Regions from separate parts of the Aminipila butyrica genome, predicted to be linked through region 2. Evidence: riboswitches for the same ligand, from Rfam matches in the RefSeq annotation. Region 2 holds a riboswitch; each other region holds the start of a gene.
What was found. A riboswitch is a leader RNA that binds a small molecule or an ion and turns the genes downstream of it on or off. The one in region 2 is predicted to bind cobalamin.

Region 1 (7,679 bases), 1.0 Mb from region 2:
TAGCCGATTCGGCCAACACAATTTTAGGGATTGTTGCATTCACACCGGTTACAGTAAAACTACCGACTGCTGTTTGAAAGCCGAATTTGTCAATCGTATACGTATAACTGCCTTTGGGCAAATGATACACCCAGCCATCTCCTGGGCAGACAGTTCCCTGGGCATCTTTAACCAGAATGTTGGCACTGACTGGGCTGATTTCGCCAAAAGTAACGTCATAGGTTTTAATCTCTAAATTTACGGTAATTTTTTTTCCACCGTTATTGATACTAAAACTGTCTTCTACCGTTTTATATTCATCCTTTGAAACAGTATAGGAGTACGTGCCTTTACCTAACTTATAAAGCCCCTCTCCTTCAGCGATAATCAATCTGCCTTCGCTGTCTCTTACTGCGATCTCCGCCTGCTCTTGATCGATATCAAAGGCAACCGTGTATTTTGCCTGGGGATCCTGCCAGCCGATTATTGGATAGCCATTATTTTGATTTGGCATTGTATCTGCTACAAAGTTTCCCCCGAGGTCTGCTACAAATCCAGCAGTTTTCATGGCATCAGCAGACTTTACAGTTGCATTGGCATTTGTACTGTCATTACCTATGCTCACTGTATAGGTCCCGTCAAGATAATAGGTCTTTTCTAAAATAGCCGTTGCCGATTTAAATAAGAAGCCTACGACTGCACCGACATTAGAGGTGCCAGTAGATGTAACTGCGCCGACATTGTAACAGCTTGTAATTGATCCAGTGTAACCATATCCTACAACACCGCCAGTATTAGAACCTGCTGATTCTACCTTTGCCAGATTGTAACAGCTGCTGATATTGGCGTTTCTGTTTTGTCCGGCAATTCCTCCTGTATCCGACTTTGCAGAAATAACCCCCTCATTATAGCAACCTATAAGGTTTGCATACGAAGTAGCTCCATAGTTGCTACCAGTAATTCCTCCTACATACTTTTGAGTTGAGGTAATAGCTGCCTTATTGCAGCAGTTTTCAATGGTTCCGGCATTGTACCCTGCTATGCCTCCTGCATAGTTGGCTTTTGCCGATATATTTCCTTCTACGGTGGTGTTTCTAACAACACCTGTGCTTCCTACATACCCGAACAGTCCTTGGTAAATAGCCGTTGCCTCTATCCTGAGGTCACAAATGGTGTAACCCGCCCCGTCGAAAGTTCCTGTGTACTGATTAGAAGAATTTCCTACTGGAGTCCAGTTCGTTTGGATGGTATCGCTTCCCAGAACAATATCATTTACAAGAACAGCTTTTGCCCCTTTGTTCTGTGCCGTTCCGTCTGAAAGCGTTCCGTTTACCAGCTTTGCAAACCAAGCCAGATTTTCGCCGTTGGCAATTTGATAAATTTCATTTTCATCCACTTGCGGTTTGGTTACGGTTTGCCCATCCCAAACCGTTCCAGCCTGTTGACCCGCTAGTGCCAGTTTTTCTTCTACCGTCACCCCTTCCGGCTGCGCTGTAAGAATAGAGGTTTCATCTACATCCTCTTCTTGATTCCGGTCTTCCGGAAACTTGGATGCTTCCTCCTCACTCAGCTCTGGTGAAAGTTCTGGGACCGTCTCTCCCTCTAGTGCCTCAGAAGGCACTCTTTCTTCTGGAGTGAACCGTTCTGATTCTAAGCTGTCCTTAGCCTTGAGACTGTTTTCTTCCTGCACCAAAACCGGCGGTTCAACAGTTTCTGCCGTATCCGCCAGTGCAAGGGTTGGAAACAAGTTTAAACACATTATTCCACTTAAAATGATTGCTAAGATTTTCTTTTGTGTCTGCTTGTTCTTCATTTTTTTGTATCACTCTCCTTCTTTTATTTTTACTTTCATTTATATAATCGCTAAAGCGTTATTTTCTACATAAAAAAACTGTAGCAATATGCTACAGTCCGTTTTTCTGTAAATTATATGTTTCGTATTACACGAAAATATAAAAGTTTCCATCCACACAACCGATTACCGCGGCCTGCTTTCTAACATTCTATGCAGGTCTTCTGGCTCACGTATTACCATTCCTCTCTGCCTTCCCAGATAAAATCCAGTGGCCTTGTCGGAGAAACTACACGTATACAGCGGCGGTACCGCGCAGGATTTTCACCTGCTTCCCTCTTAGCTGCGCAACCTGGCCTAACTCAGACTAAAGGTTAACAAGTCAGAGGTCTGGCACGCAGAACGTAGATGCTTTATTCAGTTCTGCTTCATCATAGCATTCCCGTGGAAATATTGTCAAGTAAACTTCGACAAATTTTGCAACATTTCCCTATCCTATTTTTATTGCCTTGCCGAACCCTAACCTGTGCCGAAGCAACTACTGAACGATTTGACAAAGCTAAGATTCTTATATAAAATAGACACAAGAAAATCATGCCTATGAACTCTCGTTCATAGGCATGATTACGCTATAACATGTAGAAAGAAAAATTGGGGCATTATGAAAAAAAGAAAAATTGACGGAAAGACGGTTTTGGTGCATTTCGTACTGTGGTCCTTGGTGGCCTCTGTTATTTTTGTGGTCATCAAGCTGGTCCTATCCCCTTCTGAGGCGGCTTACGCGAAGCAGCGAAGCGACTACGTCCTGATGCTGCTCCAGTGTATTATCGGGATTTTTGCACTCATGCTTCCTTCTATCTTAAATCACCGCTGGAAGATTGAACTACCCAGCTTCATGCTGGTGCTCTATGTATTGTTTCTCTACGGTGCTATTTACCTGGGGGAAGTGCGGAGCTTTTATTACCGCATACCGGGCTGGGATACCATCCTCCATACCTTTAGCGGTGCCATGCTGGGTGCTTTGGGTTTTTCCATCATCAGCCTGCTGAACGCGAAACACACCTGGGTCAATTTAAGCCCTATCTTCGTTTCGCTATTCGCTTTCTGCTTTGCCGTTACCGTAGGCTGTATCTGGGAAATCTACGAATTCAGTGCAGATGCCATCCTGTCTACCAATATGCAGAAATTCATGCTGGAGGATGGCACGCTGTTAGTAGGTCGAGCTGCTCTGACAGATACCATGAAAGATCTGATTGTAGATATCCTCGGTGCCTTTGTCATGTCGACGGTGGGTTATTTATCCCAGCTAAAAGAGAGCGGCTTTTTAAAACGATTTGTGATTAAGAACTAAAGGGCTTCCCCATAGGTGGCCCTTCCTGCTCTTCATCAACAATTTATGCAATCTTAATTCTTACATATCTGCCATCAAAGCTTGCAGTTCCAGTATCCAGTTGAATCGGTCTGTTGAAAAGCGGGCCGTCGCATACAAAAGTATGGTATTCCCCATTCTCCCCACATACATCAATCCCTTCGGATTTAAGTTGTGAGACAAGTTCACGAGTCAAGGGTTTTCCAATGTGGCTGCCATCCATCTTCTCCGTATCAATTACCGTGATATACGTAATAAACCCACTGTCTATAAAGTCATAGACTACCTGCTCTCGCGCCTGCTGCCAGAGCGGCAGGAAGGGCTTTAGCCCTGTATTGTTGCAGCGTTCCTCATTCCAATCTAAATGTGCCTGAATGTCGATGTCTCCAAAGACACACACGTCAGCTCCTTTTCGCCTCTCTTCTAGCAATGTTTTTTCAAAATTTGCTTCATATTCATTTCCCGATGTTGGTATGAGTTTTATAGGAATTTTTAAGGATTCTGCAAGCCGAACGATCATGCCCCTGTCAATGCCATGAAACCAAGTTCGTTCCTTGTCCTTGTTATAGGTCATAAGTAAGCTTTGGGGTTCCAGCCCCATGGAAACCGCTTTATAAATAGCGAAGGTACTGTCTTTACCTCCGCTGTATGCGGCTGTAAATTTAACTGTATTTTTCAAGCCTCTTTACCTCCTTACTGCCTGTTTCCTCTGCTCTGCCTGAAAAGGCTCCACGAAGCCGTGATAAAAGGCTTCCTCCGTAACTTTTTCTCCTCTCAGACACCATTGATACAGCAAGTCCGGCCTGACGCTGAACAGCAACACCCGATCCTCCGGCCAAGCTTCTGCGCACGCTTCCCCTTCTTCCGCTTCCCACCGCTCTCGCCTTGACTCCAACTGCTGCTGAACCTCGTTTTTGTCCAATCCCAGCAGCTGATCAATTTCCCGGTGGTGCTGCCGATTAGGACAAGCATACCCCAACTGCTGAAACATCTCCTCCTGTTCGGGGTCCGTGGCAGGAAAGAGAAAAGCGTTGGTATATCGGATATCCCCTTGAAAATATAAGGTCTTCGTATATCGGTAATAGCCGATTTGTTTAGCAATATCCCCATTGGCCGGCGCTCCGTAGAGCAATCCGTTATCTGGATTCACCTGAGGGCAGTAGTATTTGGCATCGAGAATGCCGATAACCCGGCAATCCGCTGACGGGTGTTGGTATACTCGCAGAATATCCGGAATAAAGTCACCCTGAGCCTGGTATTCTCGATTTTGGAGAATATAATGAGGGGGACCAGACCTGGTATCCGTCAAGTTGCCGAATACAGCTTTGGCTGCATATTCCCAAATTTGCTCAAAAGCGGTAACCCCCAACTGCCGACGATAAAATGCACTTTGGCCGCACCAGGCCCATAGGGCTTTTAGCAGCCGCACTTCCCGTTCAGAAAAGACAACCGTCAGCCGATCGGCTAAATAAGCAGTAAATTGAGACAAGTCGCTGCCGTCAAAGTCCTCTGCTTCCGGAAGTTCCAGTTCCTGGTATTGCCCCAACCCCTGCATCAGCAGACCGCACTGGCGCAAGATAAACCCATGGAGCTGTGTCAGCAGTTGGGAATAGTCCTGCTGGTTCTGGCGATGGAAGGTATCCAGGTAGACCACGTCTCTGCCAAGAAGGGGTGTCCCCTGAGAAATGGTCTGCTGCCATTGGATGGGGCCGTTGCCGTTTCTTTTCAGCTCGCTTTTTTTACTGAAATAAATTCCGTTATTCTGGTAATCCTGTAACAACCAGCTGGCCAACTGAAATCGATCAACCTGTTGTTGGTGTTCCTGTGCATGATAGGCATCAAAAGCATACGCCTCCTCAAAGCGGGATCGGTCTAATTGGCTCTGAGCCCGCTCCACCAACTGGCAAATCAAGCCTACGTGATGGAGGACCGCTGGCAGTTCCTGACTCCCAATGTCTGATTTCAGGTATTTCGGATATCCAATAACGGAGGTATCTGTCTTGCTGCTGTAATAGATTCCTACAAAGGTAAACCGCTGTCCGCTGAAAAAGCCACATTCCATCAGTTCCGGCAACACGGGATGAGCAGACCAAGGCTGGCCTTTCTCCCTGCCGCCTATCCGGCTTCCTTCCCGAATCAGTAACAGTTCCGGCCTCTTCATAAGGAGCTGCCCACGCTCTCTGAAGTTGATTGAGCTTCATTTTTGCTCTCCGCCGAAGCCGATTCAAAGGCGGATGCCCTTCCGTCTTTTGCCACTGTACCCGCTGCCCCGCCAGCACTATAATCGACTGCAAATTCCAGTTGTTCAGGCTCTTCCTCTCTCTTTTCTCTTGGGGTGGCCGGCACGGCTACAAAAGCAGAATCCGGAAGTCCCGTCACCTCCCCCTGCAAGGAAACCGGCTGATGCCCAGCTACTTCCAGATGATTGACGGCCAGGCGAATAGCTGACAGCGTGCGGCACTCCTCCCTGAAAAACTGAGTGGGAATGTTGCGGAACACATCCTGCCTGAGATAAGCCAGCAGCTTGTCCATAAAGGGATTAGGCAGCCCTTCTAGCTGGCTGGCTGCGGCTGGATCTCCCTGGAAAGCCTGAACCACACAGTTGCTGTGAACTTCAATATCTGCCAGCTCCTCTTTTGTGAAAAACCAGTAGCCAATACAGCGGTCTTCATCAAAACCCGCCTGCAAAATAAGCCGATTAATGGCTTTTCGCAGTACATTCCAATCATATCGTTCTGTCCGAACCAGATTAGAAGTCTGGCAATCGGGCAGACAAATAACCGCTCGATTAGCTTCTTCCGGGGCCAGCCCGTTCAAATCCTTATAAATAAAAGACCAACGTCGTTTAAAAGCAGAATCCAAAGGGAATACCCCTTGATCCGCACTGTTCATCGTTCCCCATATGTATAGATTTTCTGGCAGCCTAAGGTTTTTAAAAGATTCCGCTGAAAGCCACGGCCATTGCGTCGTCTTTCCAGCCAGTTCTTCAGAAACGGCTCTATAGAGATACTGTGCAAAGGCATCTGGCAAGGTGATGGCATAATTACTCACCCCTTTGTCTCGATCCAGCAGCTGAAACAAATCTCCAAACACACCAGCGGCGTTAGCCCGGTTCATCTCCTCAATAATCAGCACGTACTTGTCCGGCCTCCCGGACAACTTAGCTGCCAGGGATTTAGCCAGCAAAGAGCCGAAGGGGCCGGGAACAAATTCATAGGTGATGCGGGGGCCTGTCATATTGCCGCTGAAAACTCGAGTTCCATCGGTCACTTCCAACTGCTCCTGAATATCCCCTCTGGGAACAGGCATATATCCTCCCACAAACTGCTGATAGGTATAGTCCGCATAGAACGTTACCCGACTAGCCTTTACCTGTCCTTCTTTATTTTTCTCCGCCAGTTCTTTTACCTTCTTTGCCAGCAGATGACTCTTCCCCGTACCAGGGGCACCAAATACCAACATATTCCAAGGGTAACGGCTGTCCGCTGCCGCTGCTTTTTCAAACAAGGCTGACGGTTCATAAACCACCTGCTTTCCTTCCCGGCTGCTCAGCACATAAGGCCTATTGTCGAAATAGGTCAGATACGCTTGCAGCACCTCTGAACCAATCGGCTGTCCCTCCCTGCTGATGCGGATGAACGAAGCCTGCGCCACGCTGGCACAAGCGTGTTGTCCTGCGGAAAGACGGAAATACGCCTTCCCCTGATTCTCTGCTAACGCTTCGTACATGCTGCGGATATCAATCCGACCACTGGGGCAGCGGTCAAAGCTGCTTTCCAGGGATACCAAATAGTCGTCTGGATAGATGCCCGCTGAAAATTTTAGGGTAGCAGGGTCGGTCTTACAGATGACAAAGGCGAAAAAACGCAGTTTCTTCCACTTAGCATATTTGTAGGCAGCGATAAGCCGATCTGTAAAAAGTCGAATCTGCGGTTTAGCTCGCTCTGTTCCTGTCACCGAAGTCTCAGAAAAAATCGCTACGATTTGTTCCCCTTGTGGACTCACCAGCAGACTGACTTGCTGGGGTGTAAAGGCGGCAGTTCCAGAAGCTTCTTTTTCTGCCTCGCTTAGCGGTGGAATCTCCTGCAAGCTCCACCCCGGCAATCTGGTATAGAAAAGCTGATAGATGTCGGTAACTGTTTTAGGCATAAGTACGTTCTCCCTTTCTTCTGCTGTTATTTGGTTTGAATAGTAATCGTCTTCGCCGAATAATCATAATCTACGGCGATATCAAACAGCTGAGCCACATCCCGCAATTTAAAATAATTATTCCCGCCAATGCTGTAGGCCATTAAAGCCTGGCTCTGTCCGTCTACATAAATGGGGCTGCTGGTAGCTGCGATGGTTTTAGCAGAACCATCTCCCCACGCAAGTTCACCGCCCACCGGCGTATAAGCTGTCTCCGATAACAGCTGAACCGCTTTTTTCTCCTGGTCCCAGGCAACTTGGAAATTCTTCTCCGTATGATTCACCGCCATAGCCAGATCTCGAAGCTTTAAATAATTGCTTCCATCTATGTTGTAGCCTTCAAAATCTACC
Region 2 (7,679 bases):
CTGTCCACCTTCAATTTTTATGGTCACGGTATCCAGCGCTTTCTTAGCTTCCTGACGATAACGGAAAGACACCTCTGTCAGCTCAATTTCTGGTGGGTTCTTCATCGTATGGTTTGCTTTCGCCTCTTCTAAAATATTCAACGTTACAGGGGTATCCAACACTTCATAAAACTCCTCTGCGACCGAAAATCCCAGGTAACTGCCATGCCAATATACATTCAGTTCATACAGCGGTTTCATACTCTCTCCCGCCAAGAATAGAATGGCCAGCAGCCCTGCCGGGGAAATCAGACCCTGGCTGGCATGCCAAGCGGCAATTCCTACGGCCAAAGAAGTCCCGACGGCACAAAGAAAAATAATGATAGCTGAGTCCAGTAAAGACATGCCAGTGTTGTCAATAGAGGTTTTGGCAAAACTTTTGGCATCCTTTTCTAAAGCCTTTTCGGTTCGTTTGCTGGCCTGAAAAGCCTTTAAGGTACTCATGCCCTGCATGGTATCAATATATTGTGCATTTAAGTGGGCATAGGACTGCCAGTATTCAATCATTAGTTTTGAAATCGCTGGCATAAACAAGTGGGGAATGATTACAGCCAGTATAGCTGCTAAAAAAATCAATATACTTACAACCGAATCAACCGTAAAAATGTAAAGGATAGCAGCACTTACCGAAATCATCACCACAAATACTTGCGGAATGTACTGGACAAGAAAAACTTCAAAGGATTCCACTCCATCGGTAACAAGGGACTGAAGATTGCCGCTTCGCCGTCCATCTTGATACGCTGGGCCAAGGCAAAGCAGCTTTTCAATCAACGTCTGGCGAATATTCCCCTTTACTTTGGCCCCCATTTTTTTTACAAACCCCTCTTGGTACCGCATCAAAAACGCTTTAGCCATTATAGCCAGCAGTGCCCCGACAATATAGGGAATAATCTCAAGATAGCTTTTCCTTTCAAAGATAGCCGTGATTGCACCAGCAATCATAAAGGCTTGTAAAAAACCGGTGGCCACAATGGATAAGCCAATCCATACCTTTATCAGTGCTTCTTTCGGTGTCGTTTTAAGAAAAGATGCCAGGCGCAAATACATTCCCATAACTTTTATTTTTCACCTCCAACGAGAAAGGCCGGTGTCAGCGAGTTCAATTCCATCTCCATTTCATCGCAGGTTCTCTGATTAATCGTGGAATCTGCAAATACTTTTGAAAATCCCATGGCTAACATCTTATCCAAATCCCATTGAGGCCGGAGTTTGTCGCTCATAAATAGTTTTTTGCTGATTTCATCCCCTTCCTTCTGGTCTTTGTGCTCATGGAATTTACGCCCATACTTTTGTTTGATTTCTTGCTCTCTGATTTGATAAGCTTTCTTTTTTTCTTCATCAAACAAATGCAGATACCAGCAGGCATCAAACACTAAAAGCCTTCCACCGGGCCGCAGCACCCGCATCCACTCCTCATATGCACGAGAAGGGTCATCCAGAGTCCACGTCAAGTTCCGGCAAATAATCAGATCAAAGGAGCAATCTTCAAACGTTAGATGATGACAATCCATGGAAAGAAGCTCTGCCTCTTTGCCTTCAGCTTGCAAATTCTTTTTAGCAAAATGAATCATGTTTTCTGTCAAATCAATCCCCGTCACTTTATGGTCTTCATCCGCCAGAATAGTAGGAAAAAAGCCTGGGCCTGTACCGATATCCAAAATATCTAACTTTTCCTTTGTCGGAGCGTATTCCAGTACTAATTCCCGCCATGCTTTGCGGTGAAAATCTTTTAGTTCCCTTTCAATTCCTTCGTTGTACCCTTCGGCTTCGCCTTCCCAATAATTTTTGATTCTCTCATTGAATTGCATATTTTTTTCCTCCCTTTTCAATATGACAAAAACAAAAAACGGGCATCAACCAAAAATACGGTTGATGCCCGTTTTGCAACAAAATTTATATGACAGCCTATCCTGTCTCACATCTTCGTAAAAATCCGACGAAATCTGATGTATTCAGTCTGAGCAGGTCTTCCGGCTTACGTATCTCTGCTGCTCTAAACCTTCCCGGAAAATCCAGTGGTAAATATAAAGCAGCTCCACGCTTACGGCGGCGGCTCCGCGGGGGATTTTCACCCTCTTCCCTATTCTCTCGCATACATACTTTATGCGAGCACTCATCTGTGGTAAAATATTCTATTGTAATTTTGTCTTCAGAATATCACAGCTCTCTGGCGGTGTCAATATCTTTTTAATTTCAACATTTTCCGACGGTGCTACCAAACGAAACCATACTTCTGCATTCTATTTGGTTTACAACTTCTCGCCCACAAGCTGCATGCCAGCCTTCACTAACTCCTGTTTAATCTGACTTGCCTGCTGCCTGTCTCTGGTTTCTATGACTACCCTCAGGAAGCAGCTGATAATTGCCATATTGGGGTCACTCCTGTCATGATATACCGCCACAACGTTTCCTCCACACTGACTTATAATCTCACTGACGCTGAGAAGTTGTCCCGGGCGGTCTGCCAGCTCTATGGTGATGGTGGTTCTTCGGCCGCTCATGATTAAACCTCTTGTAACCACTCTATTTAAAAAGCTTACATCGATATTTCCCCCGCTCACCAGGCATACAACCTTTTTTCCATGTAAGTCAAATTTATTAAACATGGCCGCAGCTACCGAAACCGCTCCTGCGCCTTCAGAAATAAGTTTTTGCTTTTCCATCAAAGCCAAAATAGCCGCTGCAATCTCATCCTCCGAAACCACAGCCATGTCATCGACATATTTGGAAATCATCTCATAGGTGATATCTCCCGGGTGCTTGACTGCGATACCATCTGCAAAGGTATTGACAGAATCCAGCGTAATCATGCTGCCTTCTTTCACAGACCGATACATGCTTGGCGCACCAGCCGCCTGCACGCCATAGACCTTGCAAGAAGGATTGAGGCTTTTAATGGCAAAGGCGACCCCGCTGATCAGCCCTCCGCCGCCTACGGGAACGATAACAGCATCGGCGTCGGCAAGCTGATCTAAAATTTCCAGGCCAATGGTGCCTTGTCCAGCGATTACATCATCGTCATCAAAGGGATGAATCATGGTCCGCCCCTCTTCCTGCTGAATCTCTAAAGCCCGGGCATAGGCATCGTCATACGTATCCTTAACCAGACAAACCTCTGCACCATACCTTCTGGTAGCCTCTACTTTACTCAAAGGGGCTCCGTCCGGCATACAAATCATACACGGAATATTGTTTTTCTGAGAGGCCAGGGCTACGCCCTGGGCGTGATTGCCCGCACTACAGGCGATGATGCCTCGCTTTTTATCTTCTTCACTGAGCTGACTAATCTTGTAATAGGCTCCTCTGAGCTTAAAACTTCCCGTAACTTGCAAGTTCTCCGTCTTCAAATAGATGGTGTTGTCCTCACTGAGCCCTTGGGCTAAAATCAAATCCGTCTTCCTGGCGGTCTCCCGCAGAACATAAGCGGCATGATATATTTTATCTAACGTAAGCATAGGCTTTTCCCTCCCGGATTTTTTACCGATACGTCTTAAAATTATCTAATATCTGTGATATACTTAATAGTTAATAATATCATTTTTTCACCAGTTTATCAATATCACATACCTATAGACAGAAGGAGTATTTTTATGAATAAACTGCACGATTTATCCACCGAATTGAATACTATGGCTATATTTCACAGTCTTCTGGAGGATGAGCTGATTCAAAACTTTCAACAGCTAGCCACCTCCACCTATTCCTTAGAATCCAAAGATTGTATTATAGGCATTTACGGCAGCTTTGTCGCAACGCTGTTTAAAAAGACCGAGTCCTTATCTCACTACATCGCAGAATTGGTCTTTAGCCACGAGAATTTTTACATTATCGGCAAAGGGGCAGGCAAAACCTTTCATCCGGTGGTGGAAGCCAGCCTGAAAAATGAGCTGGATGTTCTAAACCGACTGGCGGCTTTGACACCTGAGGATGCACGTGACATCATTAACTATAAGGGATTCTTGCCCATGTGGACCAATGAACCCCTGGACCTGACGGACTTATATATGAAACGGCTGGCTAATCTGCCAATTAGCGGCTACGGTATTTATGCCCGGCATTACGCTTTTGCGCTTACCGCCGACGGAGTAACCCCAATTGCTCACCCCGATCCCCAGCGTCTTTCTCAGCTTCCAGGCTATGAACGAGAACGAAGCTTAATCCTGCAAAACACCTTATCCCTGTTAGAAGGCGCAGGTGCCAGCAACGTGCTTCTGTACGGAGATGCTGGAACGGGCAAAAGTTCCACGGTGAAGGCTATTTTGAACGAATATAAAGACCGCGGCCTGCGTCTCATTGAAATTAAGAAAGAACAGCTGCTGGAACTGCCCAGCCTGCTGGAAGTACTGTCTGTCAATCCTCTGAAGTTCATATTGTTTATTGACGATTTAAGTTTTAACGGCAATGATGACAGCTTTTCTGCCTTAAAAGCAGTGTTGGAGGGCAGTGTCGCTTCCCGAAGCAAGAATGTGGCGATTTACGCTACCAGCAATCGCCGGCACCTAGTCAAGGAAAACATGTCAGACCGAGAAGGCGACGATTTGCACCGAAGCGATACCATGCAGGAAACCCTTAGCTTATCGGCCCGCTTTGGGTTGACGGTTACCTTCCAAGCACCGGATAAAGATCATTATCTGGATATTGTGAAGCACTTAGCTCAAGAATATAGTCTGGCGCTTTCAGAATCAGAGCTTTGTGTTCGGGCGGAGGCCTTTGCAATCCGCAACGGCGGACGCAGTCCTCGTACAGCTAAGCATTTTGTTCAAGTTCAGGCGGTCATGCAGTTAGAAGGAGAAGAGCATGAAACCAATTAATTCTTTATTTTTTATTATTGCCGTCGTTTTGTTGGTCACATCAACCACTGGTACAGCAGAGGCGATGGCTTCAGCCACATCAGCTTCTGGGCGTAGCTGGGAAACAGAACTCTTTACCCAGCCGTCCCAAGAATTCAACCTGGATCTAGCCAAATTTTCCTTAAATCTAAGTGCGGCAGCCTATGGAGATACCAACGAAAATATGCTTCGTACTCTGATCTCCTACGGCTTCATTCCCGATACCGCCTACAGTACCAACTCTTATAAAAAGTCTGGCCTCTCGGGGAACGATACCGCAGCCTATACCTTTGCCCACCAGCCAATCTCCATCGGGTCCAAGGATTATACTTTAGTCGCCGTAGTCATCCGGGGTACCAGCGGAGAAGCGGAGTGGTTGAGTAATTTTAACATCAATAATTCTGGCAACAGCCCCTTGGTTCACGAAGGCTTTAAAAACGCAACCGATGTTTTGTCTAGCTCTCTAAATCAATACATGGATGACCTCGCCCTTGACCGAACCCGCACCAAATTCCTTATCACCGGCCATAGCCGGGGAGCTGCCATCGCCAATCTGTTGGCGGCAGACTTGTCCGGAACAGAGCGCTGGGCTGATGCATCCAACATCTACGCCTACACGTTTGCTACCCCTAACGTAGCAAAAATAAACGAGAACCCCTATCTGAATATCTTTAATGATGTAAATCCAGCAGATATTGTCACAGAGGTTCCCTTGGCAAAATGGGGATACAGCCGATACGGAGTCAGCTACGACTTGCCAGAACCGAATCAACTGCCTGCTTCCGAACTGGCTGCCACCCGTCTCTTGCTAGAAAAGCTTATAACTTTAGCCCCAACGGTTGAAGATTTTTATAAAGCAAAGTCCTCCCTTCTGTTTCTACAGGAGAACCTGCGAACCCCTAGTACAAATACAATCGGGGCACACGCTCCTCAGAGCTACATGGCCAATCTGAATGCCGCCAATCCAGCTGTACTGAGTGCACGGATATTTGAGTTGCAGCTTCAGCTGCTTCCGAATACCAGCTATATTTAATCTAAAGTGGAGATATTCAATGAAAGTGATTTTAAAAAATATTATGGAATCTATCGTGCTTCAAAAACTGGATGAAACAGTTGATAAGCTTGGATGCTGCACATGCGATGAATGCAGACGGGATATTGCGTCTTATGCTTTAAATCTTCTGCCCTCCAAATATGTGGTTACTCCCGAGGGCGAAATGTATTCAAAGCTCAACGCTCTTTCCATGCAATACGAGGCCGACCTGCTAAGTGCCCTTTCCCAAGCGACACAGGTTGTTTCCCAAAAGTGCCGCCACAAGCCCCTTGCAAAGTAGCCTAAAAGACATACAATATACTAGGTTAAAATAACCTAGCATCAGACTGTAGTCAAGGAGATCACTCTTTGCTACAGTTTTTTTACACAAATAATCATACGTTTTTATGTATTTATGGTAATATCAAAAATAGAGGAGTCAAAAAGATGAAAAAAATTTGGTTGATAATCACTATAATTATAGCTTTTGCTGCAATTACCACAGGTACTGGTTTTTCACAAACATCGGCAGATATAAAAGTTAGTGTAGATGGAACTTTTATCAATTTTACAAACGATGACTTTCCCATCGATATGTAAGTGAATCCTGTTATTGAAAATAACAGAACAATGATTCCAGTCAGATTTATATCTGAAGCTTTACTTTACACTGTTGAATGGGACGATGTAAATAAAGAGGTTAAAATATTAACTCAAAATTCCAATGCTCTATTATAAAATAGTCTTAATTCTATTAACGACCCTTAGTTAGGGGCAAGCAAAATAAAATGACTCAACTAATGTAAAAGGACCAACTTCATCTTCATCATTCTGGAATGTGGCGTATCCCCCTACTGTAAATAATGTAGCTTGATTAATAGGCATAACGTCTAATAATTTAACATCCTCATTCCACATTAATTTATCTTGATTATTACTTACAACTGGTTTCTCTTCCGTTCCCTTTATATCATTGCACTTTATTTTACAAATTGCATAAAAATCATCCGACTTCCAAATGATCATATCGGATGTCATCACATATGGATAAACATCGCCTTGATATTCCTGTTCTCCATGGTATTTGATCTTGTATAATTCAAAACTTGCACGCTTATTTTGTTGTTCTCTCTGTAGTTCCTTTAGCCCATACTCTATTTCTAGCTGCTTTTGAATTTCAGCATCCCAAGTCGAATCAAGTTCTTCTTTCAGTGGAAGTTCTATTTTATATACAGATAAAACTTCTTGTACATTTGATTTAGCCGTTTCTTCATGTTTTTGACAACCGGCGAAACATAATGCTAAAATACACAATAATATAAATATCTTTACAGCTTTATGACACATTTTAAACATTTTCTCCATCCTTAAACTTTACCAAACAGATTATTGTTAAAACAGCATTAACATATGACCATACTAGCAAAAACATTGTTGTTTGGAATGGACCAAATCCAGAAAATATACTGATTGTAGTGAGGACAGCCAACGTACACAACATTATAATGTTTATCTTATTAAGCAATCTAATTTCTGACATAAAATGTCTACTATAAAATTTTAGCAAAGCGTTCTTCTCCTCTTATAGCTTGGGCTCTAGGACAACTCATAACTTAAAGTTATAGTCGTCTTTTCTCACAGCTTTATCTGCACACTTTATGACTTAATCATATCTGATAAAAATATCAAAAGCAAGCCAGCTACGCTTTAACCATCTAACTAAATCTTATTTAAGAGCAAAAAACACAAAAGCATGAAAGTTTTCATGCTTTTGT
Region 3 (7,679 bases), 1.5 Mb from region 2:
GGGACAGACACTGCGAGTGCAGCTGTGGGTCTCCATCAGGCGATCTCCGCAGAGAGAACAGCTTCCCGCCGACAGGCTGACACTGTCAACAAGCTTTTCTTCCATCTCATAGAGTTCTTCCGACAGGATCTTTTTCTCTGCCGCAAGGATATCATACATCTCCTCTTTAGCCGCCTCCTTGGACAACTGCTGCTGATCCTGCTGGTCAAAAACGATCTTTCTTCCCAAGAGTACTATCCGCTGAAACTGATTCCAATACCCCATCGGGTCAAAATCGAAGGGCGGGCAGGTCCACTTTTGGCCATAGCTGCTGCATTGCTTACAGTATTCCAAGAATTCCTCCACGTTGACGTACTCTTTCACATATTTTGAGACTTCCATCTCGGTGCTGATGTGCTCCGTCTTATAGTTCATGTTTTTATCCTTTCCACCCCAAAGCCTCCGTTTGAATCTTCAGGACTCTTTCCTTGTCAGCTCTGCCGGAAGACGCCAGCTCATGAACCAGATATTCTGGAGCAATTCGCTCTATGAGACTCTGGATGCCCGGATGTGTAACGGGTTGATGGGTGTCAATATTTAAAATATGCTGATAAGACACCGCAAACTTTTCCAAGTAATCCTCCGGCAGCTTTGGTACAATACAGAGGTGCTCCTTCGTATATTCTCCGCTTACCGACTGATGCAGATGCACCCCTTTTATATATCGGCAGAGGATGCCGTGTTCATCAAGCATTTTATGTATATAATCAATCGCCTCTTCCTGGCTCTGCAGCTCCAAGTTCGTACACATGAGGTGTCCCAAATCCAACATAATACCCTTGTTCTGATAATGGATATTTTTTAGCATGCGCTTCGTAATATCAGGTTTGGTAAAAGTGAAGCCCGCCCAATGGAGATTTTCCAGAAGCAGCTTGAACGTATATTTTTTCCCGTCCATCAGCAGATTAATCAACTCTGCCGTTCGATCCACCACCTCTTCATCGCTGTGCAGCCATTGATAGGTATAAACTTCTTCTACAGAGACATCCGACACGTGAAAGACTACGTATTCGGCTCCCGACTGCTGTGCTCGGTCCAAATCCTCGCTGAGAAGCTTAATCAAGGCCTCCCTGTTCGGTCCGCCGTAAAACATCTCCCAGCTTTTTTTTGATTTAAACTTGTGCATGAGCTGAATCTCATTGTTGTTCCAAAGATCCACCCAGTCACAGAAAAAAGCCAGGTGCCAGCCCCGAATCAATTTTCTGTCTAGCGAAAATTCGCAGTCTTCTCCGCCCCAAATGGCCTCGATTCCCTGGCAGCCGTACCGGCGGCAGACTTCCTCCAGCTGGTTGCTGTCTTGGTACTCCTTTAAAACCTCGTCTACCAGAGGCATATTTATCAGTTGAAGCATATGCAGGCCTAATCCTTTCGCCAATACAACAAAGTCTCTAGATGAGTGCCGAAAGCGCATTTCTTTACTCAACTAAGAGACTTCTAAAAGACTTCTGTATGTTATTTATTACAGTTTTAGTTAATATAAACAGTAGCTTTCATAGTTTTCACCCATGTAAATCCAAACATTTTCTCCCATTTCAATCTCTTCTCGAAATGTTAAATTGGGAACTAAAAGCTTGATGCTAGTTCTCTTCTTTCCAGTAACCGTAACCCCTTCCGGTGTAGGGTCCTTCTTAAAGGCGGCAATCTTTGCTCCCAAATCGGAAATGCCTGTCTCCTTGGCAAAGTTGTCAATAAACTCCTGTGTATTAGCATAAACCACATTATCTTGATTCTTAAACCAGTTAATATTCATTGCACTCACCTCCTAATTATTGAAAGGATGAGGGCCCCACACATCTGCCCATGCAGACAGGTCTGTGAAGACCCTCAGGAATGAAAAGACGTTTTTCTTGGCGGATGAAGATTGCTTAGCAGATAGGCAAACAAAAAAACTGTAGCTAACCGCTACAGTCCGTATTTACTGTATATCCTCATCCTCATAAGGCTTTGAAGCAACGCCGATCACCCGTCGGCCGCTCAAACAATTTATGCAGGTCTTCTGGCTCGCAGATCATGGTTTTTTTCGCCTTCCCGGACAAGATAAGAAAAATCCAGTGGCACCTTGAAAAAAACTCCCTGCATACAGCGGCGGGACCGCGCAGGACTTAAACCTGCTTCCCTCTTAGCTGCGAAGCTACAAACTTTTAAAAAAGCTCTAACTTGCAGAACATAAACGTTTTATTCACTTATTACATTTATGGTATCACACCCTCTTTAACTTTGTCAACCCCATAAAAATTTATATTTTCCATCCTCTCCAGGTTTTAGGGATTTTCTCATTGACAGTGTATTACTTGGCATAGTACACTAAATCTATGATAAAAAGGAGGTGATTTATATGTTCCAGCTAGATTTTAAAAGCAGAAAAACCATATACGAACAAGTAGTGGATAACCTCAAAGAACTAATTATCGCAGAAGTTTTGCTGCCGGAGGAAAAATTGCCCTCAGTACGGGAATTATCTAAAATGCTTACCGTCAATCCCAACACGGTGCAAAAAGCTTATCGAGAACTGGAATATCAGGGATACGTGTACACCGTCACCGGACTAGGCACTTTTGTAGCCATTCCCAAGAAGACAGCTATTAATCCCGCCCAGCTAGAAGAGATTGCCGGACGGATAAAAAACGACATCAAGGAATTGTATTTTCTCGGTTTAAGCGTGGAAGAGATTGAAAAGCTGCTGCTTCAACTGATCGAAAGAAGAGGTGAAAATATATGATCAAAGTGACGGACGTAAATAAGAGCTTCGACCAGTTTAAGGCGCTTACCGACCTGAACCTCCACGTAAACAAAGGATCGATCTACGGCCTGGTGGGTACCAACGGAGCCGGAAAAACCACTATTATAAAGCATATCACAGGTATTGTCTGCCCCGATTCTGGCCAGATAACCATTGATGGAGAAGCCGTCTTTGACAATCGGCAGATCAAGCAGCGCATGGGCTTTATACCCGACGACCTGTTTTTCTTTTCTACTTATAATTTAAAAGAAATGTCTAAGTTTTATAAGAACCTCTATCCCAATTGGAATGCCCAACGATACGCCCACATGGTCACGCAATTTGGCCTGAGTGAAAATAGAAAACTAGCCCGATTTTCTAAGGGTATGCAGAAACAGGCAGCTTTCGTCTTGATTATGTCTTCCATGCCGGATTACCTGATTTTAGATGAACCCATTGACGGGCTGGACCCTATTGTCCGCAAGCTGGTGTGGAAGTACATTGTGGAGGATGTGGCAGAACGGGAAATGACTGTGCTGGTATCCTCTCACAATCTAAAAGAACTGGAAGGCATCTGTGATTCCATCGGTATTCTCTCCAAAGGCCATATGGTCATGGAACGGGATTTGGACGAATTGAAATCCGATGTGCACAAGATTCAGGTGGCTTATAAAAACAAACCGTCCGAACCTTACAAGCAATTAAATGTACTTCACCGGGAAGCCCGGGGAACAGTAGACCTGCTCATCGTGCGGGATAAGCGGGAATTTGTGGAGCAAATTATCCTGGCCGGAGAACCGGTACTCTTTGATATGCTGCCCCTGTCCCTGGAGGAAATTTTTATTTACGAATTAGGAGGCGTTGACAATGAAATCCAGAACATCATATTTTAGTGTGTCCATCCCTCTGGTGAAGGAAAATCTTCGGCGGTTCTGGGCTATACCTGCTGTGGGCTTTCTGGCTTACTTTCTATCAGGCATATTTCCTATCCTTATGAGCTATCGGACCATCGACCACATGTATTCCTACATAGATATGTGCCTGAGCAACAGCCAGCCCTTTTTCATGGCGATTCACTTGATGCTGCCCATCATCACGGCGGTGATTATCTTCCGCTATTTGCAGACGTCCAGCTCCGTGACAACTATGCATGCCATGCCCTTTACCAGGGCCCAGCTGTTTAACAGCAGTTTTCTGTCGGGCTTCATTCTGATTCTTTTGCCCTTGCTGGCCAATGAAATCATTTTTCAGCTGATTGTCAAGCCTACCTATGATCCTTACATGTATAAGGACTATCCGAGGATGACCATATTGGATGAAAGTGCGATAAATATTTTCACTCATGCCAATGTGTTCCAGTGGTTCTGGCATTCTCTGCTGATTCTGATGGTAATTTACGCCATCTCCATATTTGCAGGTCTGGTAACAGGAAATTCAGTCATGCATCTGTCTCTGGCTGTAGGTTTTAACTTCCTGGCCCCGGCACTATATCTGACCTTTGTCATGTATTGCTCCAACTACCTGTTTGGATTCACTGCAGAAGGAATTCACGGGAAGATTCTTGCTGGTCTCTCCCCTTTTGTGCAGTCTGCCGTCGGCGGAGGAGAATTTACACCGGCCTTCCAAGTCTATTATCTGCTGCTATTTGTTGGGATTGTCGCCCTGTCCTCCTTCCTATACCAGAAGCGGCAGATGGAAAAAGCCGGAGACCCTATTGTCTTTCACTTTATGATTCCAGCCATCTGCTACTTAATCGCTTACTTCGGCATGTCTCTCATGTCCTATTACTTTACGTCCCTGGCTACTGCCAACAGTGAAGATGGAGGGCAAAATGTCGACGCCTACTTTTATTCCGGCCTGGCCGCTGGTGGAGTAATCTCCTTTATTTTAGGACGGATGATCGTACTGAAGACCCCCCGGATATTTAATAAAAGCAGCTTGAAGAGCTTTGGTATTTTCGCCCTAGGTGCCGCACTCTTTATTTCATCTATCACTCTGGATTTGACCAACTTTGAAGACCGCGTTCCCAAAGAGAGTTCGCTGAAAGGCGTATATTCCAACAGCTTCAAATCTTTCAACAGCGATAGCCGCTATACGGCACATCTGTTTTCCAAACAACCCGGTCAGTATGATAAGACGGCCTTTCGCTTTACTGACCCAAAGAATATTCAGGCGCTGACCAACCTGCACCGGCAAATCGTCAAAGACAAGAAGCAGATTGAAAAGGAGGAAAGCCTCAATGTACAGTCCTACTTGATTGACCTGTTTTATGACATGTCCACCCCTCTGGACCTCCAGCGGGCCTACAACTTGACGTATAAGCGCGTACACGCCAATCCGTATTTTAAACAGGTTTACGAATCTCAGGAGTTCAAGGATTATTTCTCCTTCAACCGCCTGAATCATCAATCGTTTACCAAGATTACCCTGGAAAACAGCTTTTACTATGATGATAGCCTGGCTTCACACCTGCTGATTACAGATCAGAGTAGAATCGGTGAATTGCTGGCAGCCATGGAAACAGACTTCCAAAACAGGACGTATGAACAAGAGGTAAGCAGCCTGCACTCTTATTGTACCCTGTATTTGGACTACACATATCTGAATGAAAAACATAAATTGGAAAGGACTACCTTGGATTTAAGCATTTTATCCACTGACGTTCAGACGATTAAATGGCTGCGAGATAACGGCTACGGAACTTATCTGGAATTCGCTCCGGATCAAATTGCCAGCATCATTTTCACAAAACAGGATGTGAAGAAGAATGAAGAAGAGGCCGCTGAACGGGCTGCCTTGGACACGAAGGAATTCACCACCGCTGAAATGACAGAACAGGCGGCGGCAGAAGAGACTGAAAACCAGTTGATTATCACCGACCCGCAGCAGATTCAGCAGATTTTAAACTCCTTCTCCGGCTGGAATAACAATTACGATCTGTACTATGAGGGAACTATCGTCTTTAAGCCGAGAGATGGTATCCGTAGCGCGTATTCAGACACCATTTTCTACGATCCGGAAAACGTCCCGGCCTTTATCAGCGGGTATTTTGAATAATGGCTTTGATCTATCAAACAATCAAATCAACATAAAAAAGGAGGCAGTCTGCTGGGAACCAATAGGATTTCAGCAGACTGCCTCCTTTTTAATTTTTATTATTCCGCAGGCCTTCCGCCAACGGCCACCTGCCCCGATGGGCTCAAACCCATGACCGTCTGTCCAGCTTCTTTCAGGGCCTTTACGTAAGCGACGGCCTCCGAGCTGATCACCTCTCCCGGGCAAACTAGTGGAATACCCGGCGGATAAGGGATGATGGACAGTGCACAAATCTGCCCTACTGCATCGGACAAAGAGACCAGTTCCTTCCTTTCAGGCAGCGGATACAGCTTTTGTGGCTCAGGAATGGCCCTAGCCAGTTCCATCAGCCGTCCAGCCGGAACCTTAGCGTTTGCTGCTCTTCCATGGTCCCTTTTATGACATAGGTCTTCCAATGTTTGTAGCAATCGGTCGTAGTCCGACTTTACGTTGCCGATGCCACTCATACACATGAGAATATTTCCCGTCACCAGCTCCGCAAAGATGTTCTGTTCCAGAAGCAAAGCCTCCGCTTCATGGCCTGACAGGCCCCAGGCGCTCATATCCAGATTGATCTTGGTCCAGTCCATGGCTGTCCCCTTATCAATCAACCTCAGACCCGGAAGCTGCCGGGCCTCTTTATAGAATGCCAGCAAATGATCCCGCCATTGACCCATGAGCTGAGGCCCTTGCTCTAGCAGCAGGTTCGCATTGATATCCAGCGAGCTCATCAGCAGATAGGAAGGGCTGGTGCTCTCCACTAGCTGCAATTTGTCTTCCAGCAAATCCAAATCAATGCGCTCAGATACTACGTTCAGTACAGCACTCTGGGTAAAAGAAGCAAGGGTTTTGTGAATGCTGTTGATGACCACATCGGCTCCGCATTCCTCTGCTGCTTTTGGCAGCGGGTTTCGGCCGTTTCCCTCGTCTTTTCCCTCTTCGTTGATTGGTGACACCCTTGTCCCAGTACCTGTCTCCTCACCGGAAAATCGGCTGAAGAATTTCAGATGGGCGCCGTGAGCCTGGTCGATAATAAGAATTTTCCCGGCTTTGTGAACCAAGTCCGCAATCTGCTGAATATCGCTGCAAATGCCGTAGTAGTTGGGGCTGGTCAGAATAACCGCCTCCGCATCCGGATGAGCCAGCAGCTGCTGCCGGACCGCCTCTGGCTCCACCTGACCGCTGATGCCAAATTGATCCAGCATTTGCGGGTAGATGTAGGCCGGCTGAATACGTCCTAGGGACATGGCATTAAATACGGACTTATGGCAGTTTCTAGCCAGGAGCAGCTTACCGCCCGGTTTGACGGCAGACAGAATGGCCGCAATCAACCCACCGCTGGTACCGTTTACCAACAAGTAAGATTTTCGCACCTGATAAAGCTCCTCATATTTGGCCATAGTTTCCCGAATGATGCCTTCTGCTTGAAACAAGTTGTCTGCTCCTTGAATTTCCGTAATGTCGCAGTCCATCAAGTGATCTAAAACAGAGTCATAACCAAACTGCCTGTAAAGGCGGGCCCCCTTATGCCCCGGCATGTGAAAGGAAACGGGATTGCCCGACCGGTGTGCCATTAAAAAGCTCGTTATTCCTCTCTGCTCCTTCATGCTTTTACTTCCTTCTTTCCCTGTTTTCTATCATTACGCCTTTTGCGCATATAATTCTAGAATCTTTAGTACCACATCTCTGGATTTTTCCATCGCCTCAACGGAAGCAAATTCTGAAACGCTGTGATAATTATGCCCACCCACGAAAAGATTCGGCGTTGGCAGTCCTCTTCTAGATAAGGTGGAACCGTCTGTGCCCCCTCGCACCGCCACCACACGAGGATTCAGCCCGCACTGCC

Region 1: another riboswitch for cobalamin. It lies ahead of Ami103574_RS12420 (immunoglobulin-like domain-containing protein); the one in region 2 lies ahead of Ami103574_RS01525 (class I SAM-dependent methyltransferase).
Region 3: another riboswitch for cobalamin. It lies ahead of Ami103574_RS10090 (hypothetical protein); the one in region 2 lies ahead of Ami103574_RS01525 (class I SAM-dependent methyltransferase).

Annotation. Positions count from the first base shown of each region.
Region 1 is NZ_CP048649.1:2,610,239-2,617,917, forward strand. It holds gene Ami103574_RS12420 (immunoglobulin-like domain-containing protein) at 1-1,792, opposite strand, end outside; cobalamin riboswitch at 1,969-2,156, opposite strand; gene Ami103574_RS12425 (hypothetical protein) at 2,433-3,122, shown strand; gene Ami103574_RS12430 (Dph6-related ATP pyrophosphatase) at 3,166-3,819, opposite strand; gene Ami103574_RS12435 (LlaJI family restriction endonuclease) at 3,826-5,301, opposite strand; gene Ami103574_RS12440 (AAA family ATPase) at 5,298-7,289, opposite strand; gene Ami103574_RS12445 (phosphodiester glycosidase family protein) at 7,316-7,679, opposite strand, start outside.
Region 2 is NZ_CP048649.1:319,056-326,734, reverse strand. It holds gene Ami103574_RS01530 (ABC transporter ATP-binding protein) at 1-1,095, opposite strand, end outside; gene Ami103574_RS01525 (class I SAM-dependent methyltransferase) at 1,101-1,850, opposite strand; cobalamin riboswitch at 1,986-2,174, opposite strand; gene ilvA (threonine ammonia-lyase) at 2,292-3,497, opposite strand; gene Ami103574_RS01515 (ATP-binding protein) at 3,633-4,853, shown strand; gene Ami103574_RS01510 (lipase family protein) at 4,840-5,904, shown strand; gene Ami103574_RS01505 (late competence development ComFB family protein) at 5,924-6,205, shown strand; gene Ami103574_RS01500 (hypothetical protein) at 6,352-6,504, shown strand; gene Ami103574_RS16140 (stalk domain-containing protein) at 6,505-6,642, shown strand; gene Ami103574_RS01490 (hypothetical protein) at 6,673-7,260, opposite strand.
Region 3 is NZ_CP048649.1:2,127,393-2,135,071, forward strand. It holds gene Ami103574_RS10080 (DUF2284 domain-containing protein) at 1-414, opposite strand, end outside; gene Ami103574_RS10085 (sugar phosphate isomerase/epimerase family protein) at 419-1,462, opposite strand; gene Ami103574_RS10090 (hypothetical protein) at 1,511-1,789, opposite strand; cobalamin riboswitch at 2,017-2,215, opposite strand; gene Ami103574_RS10095 (GntR family transcriptional regulator) at 2,375-2,758, shown strand; gene Ami103574_RS10100 (ABC transporter ATP-binding protein) at 2,755-3,651, shown strand; gene Ami103574_RS10105 (hypothetical protein) at 3,626-5,815, shown strand; gene Ami103574_RS10110 (aminotransferase class I/II-fold pyridoxal phosphate-dependent enzyme) at 5,914-7,440, opposite strand; gene pepT (peptidase T) at 7,474-7,679, opposite strand, start outside.